Hahella chejuensis KCTC 2396: one gene and its partner. The protein of the gene in region 2 interacts with the protein of the main gene of each other region in a pairwise test. Links are inferred from orthologs where the notes say so. Each region holds a gene or a part of one and is shown on either strand. Other genes may lie near its edges.

Region 1 (3,230 bases), 4.9 Mb from region 2 along the record:
GCCCGATATAACGACTGTCCTTACTGCGATCCCGATTGTCGCCCATCATGAAATACTTACCTTCCGGCACGACCCATTTGCCTTCATGCCCTGTGTTTGAATAGTTTTCCTTAATGATGCGGTGCAGCTTTTCACCCAGTTGTTCTTCGTAATAGAGCTCTCTGGGAGCGCCTGCTGGAAGGGCTGCAATTAGCTTTTCATCCACGGGCTCGCCATTGATGATAAGCTGTTTGTCCTTATACTCCACCGTATCGCCAGGAACGCCCACCACCCGTTTTATGTAGTTGGTGGTGTTATCCTCTGGCGTACGAAACACCATGACATCGCCACGCTGCGGCTCTCCCAGGTCCAGAAATTTGTATCCCAATACAGGAACTCGCAGCCCATAGGAGTACTTGTTAACAAGGATGAAGTCGCCTACTTCCAGGGTGGGCATCATGGATTGAGACGGAATTTGGAACGGTTCAATGAGAAAGGAGCGAACCACCAACACCAAAAACAAAACTGGAAAAAAAGACCGGGAATACTCCACTACAACCGGCTCTTTGATCATCGCGTTACTTCCACCACGCGTCCTGACCTTTATATACAGCCAAAAGCCCAACCAAATCAGACCTGAGACCAGAGTCAGTACAACCAGAATCAAAGAGAAATCAAAGTCCATCATGTGTCCTATTCAGTTTGTATTTATTGCTTTCAGTCCGCAATTGTCTTATTTATCGACCTTCAGCACGGCGAGAAACGCGTCTTGTGGAATTTCAACGCTACCCACTTGCTTCATACGTTTCTTACCTTCTTTCTGCTTCTGCAAAAGCTTTTTCTTCCGTGAAACGTCGCCGCCATAGCATTTGGCCAATACGTTCTTGCGCAAGGCCTTGACGGTAGTTCTCGATACAATTTGTCCACCGATAGCCGCCTGAATCGCCACGTCGAACATTTGACGAGGAATCAGCTCTTTCATTTTTTCTGTCAGCAGGCGCCCTCGCGAGGCCGCGTTGTCGCGGTGAACGATAAGCGCCAACGCATCGACTTTATCGCCATTGATCAGAATATCCAGACGCACCAGATTGGCTGCCTGGAAACGAACAAAGTGGTAATCCAAAGACGCATAGCCACGGCTTACCGACTTGAGTCGATCAAAGAAGTCCAGGACAACTTCCCCCATCGGCAATTCATAGGACAGCGCGACCTGGTTCCCCAGGAACTGCATATTTTTCTGCACGCCGCGCTTTTCTACGCAAAGGGAGATGACGTTGCCAAGATAAGCCTGCGGCACAAGAATATTCGCCTCAACGATAGGCTCACGCATTTCCTCGATAAAACCAGGGTCCGGCAGCCTGGAAGGGTTGTCGACTTTAATGACTTCATTCTTTTTGGTCAGCACTTCATAGACTACCGTCGGCGCCGTGGTGATCAGATCCAGATCATATTCCCGCTCCAAACGCTCCTGGATGATTTCCATATGCAGCATTCCCAGGAAGCCGCAGCGGAAACCAAACCCCAAAGCGTCAGAGGTTTCGGGCTCGAAGAACAATGACGCATCGTTAAGCGTCAACTTGTCCAGTGCGTCACGGAAATCTTCGTAGTCATCAGAACTGACCGGGAATACGCCAGCGTATACCTGAGGTTGTACACGCTTGAATCCCGGCAAAGAGGCCACGTCAGGCGTTTTCGCCAGAGTGATGGTGTCGCCGACGGGAGCGCCGTGTATATCTTTAATGCCCGCGATGACATAACCCACTTCACCCGCTTTAAGGCAGCCGGTTTCGGTACGCTTTGGCGTAAACACGCCAATGGAAGTCACCAACTCCTGAGTCTTGGTCGACTTAATCAGAATTTTATCGCCTTTATTCAGCGTTCCGTTCTTAACCCGGACCAAGGACACAACGCCCAGATAATTATCAAACCAAGAGTCAATAATAAGAGCCTGTAACGGGGCGTCAGGGTCTCCTTCCGGCGGCGGCACCAGTTGAACAATTTGCTCCAGGCTCTCTTGAATGCCCATACCGGCTTTGGCGCTGGCTTCTACGGCGCCCGCGGCGTCAATGCCGATAATCTCTTCGATCTCATGACGCACCCGCGCCGGCTCCGCCTGCGGCAGGTCCATCTTGTTCAGAATGGGAATAACTTCCAGCCCCATTTCGATGGCGGTATAACAGTTCGCCACGGACTGCGCCTCAACGCCTTGCGCGGCGTCAACCACCAGCAATGCGCCTTCACAGGCAGCCAAAGAACGAGACACCTCATATGAGAAGTCCACGTGTCCGGGAGTATCGATGAAATTCAACTGATAACGGGACCCATCTTTTGCGTCGTAATAGAGCGTTACGCTCTGGGCTTTAATAGTAATGCCCCGCTCCCGCTCGATATCCATTGAGTCGAGCACCTGTTCGGACATTTCCCGATCAGATAAGCCACCGCAATATTGAATAAAGCGGTCAGCCAAAGTGGACTTGCCATGATCGATGTGGGCAATGATAGAAAAATTTCTAATGTGGTTGAGTTTACTCACGGACTACTGTCACTCAGATTCAAAGTTGAAGGCGGCGAAATTTTAACAGCTCCGCCGAGTAAATTGCAGCGAATTAACAAAATACCCTCAGAATTCACACCGATATTGGGAGAAACGCCGCTTTCTCTCCAGTAAAACGAGCAACGGCCGGGCTTCATCTTAAGAAACCCGGCCGCCTGCCTCGGCCAATCAGAACTGGGCCTATTTATTGTTCAACTTCAACACAATGAAGGCTGGGTTGCCCTGACGAATAATCAGTACTGGCAGCGACTTGCCAACCGGCAGCTTCTCAACCACTTCATGGAACTGCGCGACTGTCTCTACATCTTTATTATTGATGCTGCTGATCACATCATTAGGCTGAATTCCGGCTGTCGCCGCAGGCCCTGGGAATACTTGCGCCACCATGACGCCTCCCGCCACCTGCATACTCTCTTTCTCCTCATCCGTCAGATCGCGGACCTGCAAGTTGAGAGCGTTGTTCTGAGGCGCGGTCTGGCCTGCCGGCACACTGGCGACCCCGTTGTCGTCCGCCGGCAACTGGCCGATCTCGACAGCAACATCCATTTCATCGCCACGACGCACAACTTTCATACTCGCTTTCTGTCCCGGTGAGGTGCGCCCCACCAGATGCGGCAACTCAGAGGATAGCCCAATCTCATTGCCGTTGTAGCTGACGATGACATCCCCAGGCTGCAAGCCGGCCTTGTCGGCGGGA
Region 2 (3,080 bases):
ATGACGATGGTCTGGAGGATAAACTGCGTAAAGCGGGTATCGGAGCCAGAACGGAGGCGGACGCCGTATTGGACCGCATTCGGAAAAAATCCGCCTGACAGTTCGTATCAGTAACTTGGATAAACCGCGCACTTTGCGCGGTTTGTTGCGTTAAAACTTGGAAAGTTAATCAATTGCCCTTAATTTCCCGTATATGATGGCCTGACCTTTTTATGAAGGCTGAGACAGCGGCTTTACGATTGTACGGACCATGACCCACGCGTATTACCACCCCCGGGAGCAGTACCTCAAGGTAAACTCCATTCAGATTTGTTACGAAGAACTGGGCGATCCTGATGGCGAGCCTATGTTGCTTATTATGGGGCTGGCCTGTCAGATGACAGCCTGGCCGCCGGAATTCCTGGAGCCATTGATCGAGGCGGGCTACCGTCTGATCCGGCTTGATAATCGGGATATCGGTCACTCTTCGGAAATCGATTGTCCGCATCGGGTTCCGGTGCCCGTGGATTTTGTGCGCTCCAAGCTGGGGTTGCCGGTAACGGCTTCCTATACGCTGTACGATATGGCGGATGACGCCATTGCCTTACTCGACGCTCTGAATATTGAGCGCGCGCATTTGGTGGGCGTCTCCATGGGAGGAATGATCTCGCAGATTGTGGCCGCGCGGCAGCCGCAGCGGATCAAATCTCTGACCTTGATGATGACCTCCAACAACAGCCCCAAGCAGCCGATGCCCGATCTGGGCACATTATGGCGCATCAATGGCGGCGGTGTGCGCGGCCATCACCAGGAGGCCGCGCTGAGGCGGGGCGTCGCATTCTGGGAAACCGTGCAAAGCCCATCTTTTCCAACGCCGAAGGAGCGTATCCTGCAGCGCATCGCCAGGGATTATCAGCGCAGTTACCGGCCCAAAGGCATTGTTCGTCAGATGCGGGCGATCCTCGCCACCGGCAGCCTGGAGAAGCTGGCGTGCAACATCACCATGCCCACGCTGATTTTGCACGGCTCGGCGGACCCATTGATGAAGCCCAGGAACGGACACATGTTGAAGCAGAGCATCGCCGACGCCAAACTGGAGATGATTCCCGGCTGGGGGCATGATCTGCCTTTGCCCTTATTGCCCAAACTGGCGCAAAAAGTCATCGAGCATGCGCGATCTGTCGGCTAAATCCAGCCTTTTTTGCGTAGATAGACGATTTCCAGCACCAGCAGCGCCACCAACAGAATAGAAAACAGCCAGAAGGCGTTGCCATCGTCCACGCCGGGCATTCCGCCGATATTGATGCCGAACAGGCCGGTCAGCAGGCCCAGCGGCAGAGACACCGCGGCGACAATGGAAAGCAGATACAAGTGCCGGTTCAGGCGGTCGTTCATGGCCGCCGCCAGCTCATCTTTGATGACCTGGGAGCGTTCGCGTATGGCGTCCAGGTCTTCCACATAGCGGGTCAGCCAGTCCATCACCTCCGTCAATCTGCGTTTGTCGTTAGCGCTGATCCAACGCAACTCCGACGTTTGCAGTCGGGCGATAACATCCCGTTGCGGCGAGATATAGCGACGGAACACAATCGCCCGTTTGCGAGTGGAAATAATGGACTCGCGAATAGATTCATCCTGAGACACCAACACCCGGTCTTCCAGATCGTCGGTGGTTTCGTTCAATGTGGTGACGGCGCTTTGCATGTGATCATAAAGCTCCACGCACATTTCCGTGAGCCATTCGCCGGCTCCGCAGGGGCCCATGTTCTGCTCCAGCTTTTCGATGATGTCCGCCGTCGCCTTTAATTGGCGTCTCCCTGCGCTAATGACGCCGTATTCGGTGATCCAGGCGCGCAGGGACACCATATCTTCCGGCTCCGCCCCCTGGTTCATGTTGACGCCGCGTAAAATGATCAACAGCCCTTCGTTCAGCTCCATCATTCGGGGACGGGTTTCATCGGCCATCAGCGCCTCGGCGATCAACCAGTCCAGGCCGAGTTGATTTTCCAACAAGTCAAGCGCGCCCGGGTGCAGCACATTGATATGCAGCCAGGTCAGGCGGGACTTGTCCTGCGCCGCTTCAGCGGCTTTCTCAACAGGAATAGGAGAAGCGCTGCCTTCGCCGTCCAGGTGAAATGCATGAATGATGGGATGGGATTCGGTCACCGCCTCTTCCTTCTGTTGAAGTTGATCGGGATTTGTTGAGCAACGACATCGTCAGTATCGCTTTGGCTAAGACTAGATCCAGTCGTCAGCAGGCGCAATCGGCCAAGATGCCTGCGTCTTTTCACCGGGCGCTTCACCAAAGGCTGAAGTTAAGCGTGTGCGGACAGTGGCAAACCTGCTCATTGCACGTTTGGAAATGTAAAGCCAGTCGTACTGGCGAGCGCGTGGCGCGACGCAGAGTCAACTCAATGCAGCAGTGATCGTCATAGACTTCCAGGGCGTTACTTGCATTAGCGTCTGTCCAAACGCTTCCAGGAGGGTAGCGTATGTCCAGCAGGTCGTGATCGGTGTGAGACAGCAACTCCACTTGCGTGCGGCGACCGTCAGGGGCCGGGCAATTGTGGCTTTGAATGCGCCATCCCTCGCTCATGTGTATGTCCAGCTGTACTTCCAGCAAATAGTCTTCCTTGTACTCCTTCACCGTCGCTGTGGCCCACATTTGGCCGGACGCGGCGTATTGCAGGTTAACCGGGTTCGGGGACAGCCACTCGTTCAGGCCTTTCAGAAACACCGGGGCCGATAATGGATGACGATTGATCTGCCCGGTGAAAGCGGCGATCTGGTTTTCCGCCATACGTTGCACGTTGAGGTCGCCAGTGCGCAGACGCAGCGCGGCCAGCACCGACGCCAGCTGCGAATTGCCGCTGATCGTTGCGTTGTCGCTGCAATGTTTACTGCGCACCAGCAAAGGTCCTTGCGCGCTCTGTGGGGTGATGAAAAAGCCGCCCTGTTCGGCGTCCAGAAACTGTTCTTCCAGCGTGGTCGTCAAGGCTTCCAGACGCTCCAGCCAAAGGTGGTCATGGGTGTAGTCATACAATTGCAGCAGTCCTTCCATGTAATGCACGTAATCTTCCAGCAGGGCGTCGTCGCTGGGCAGG

What was found.
Region 1: the proteins of HCH_RS29695 (region 2) and lepA interact in binary tests that used the Escherichia coli proteins (3 or more experiments, as listed by UniProt). The link is inferred for Hahella chejuensis KCTC 2396 from one-to-one orthologs.

What each region holds. Positions count from the first base shown.
Region 1 is NC_007645.1:1,819,495-1,822,724, reverse strand. The notes cover bases 113-3,017. They hold lepA (translation elongation factor 4), read right to left. Parts: upstream 2,513-3,017; coding sequence 713-2,512; downstream 113-712. Other genes in these bases: HCH_RS08135 (DegQ family serine endoprotease), read right to left, coding at 2,714-3,017; lepB (signal peptidase I), read right to left, coding at 113-664. Also shown: more of lepB, read right to left, coding at 1-112; more of HCH_RS08135, read right to left, coding at 3,018-3,230. UniProt on the Escherichia coli protein: Required for accurate and efficient protein synthesis under certain stress conditions. May act as a fidelity factor of the translation reaction, by catalyzing a one-codon backward translocation of tRNAs on improperly translocated ribosomes.
Region 2 is NC_007645.1:6,709,597-6,712,676, reverse strand. The notes cover bases 154-2,908. They hold HCH_RS29695 (zinc transporter ZntB), read right to left. Parts: upstream 2,143-2,908; coding sequence 1,165-2,142; downstream 154-1,164. Other genes in these bases: HCH_RS29690 (DUF255 domain-containing protein), read right to left, coding at 2,276-2,908; HCH_RS29700 (alpha/beta fold hydrolase), read left to right, coding at 251-1,168. Also shown: HCH_RS29705 (PspA/IM30 family protein), read left to right, coding at 1-98; more of HCH_RS29690, read right to left, coding at 2,909-3,080. UniProt on the Escherichia coli protein: Zinc transporter. Acts as a Zn(2+):proton symporter, which likely mediates zinc ion uptake. Purified ZntB reconstituted in liposomes also binds and transports Cd(2+), Ni(2+) and Co(2+).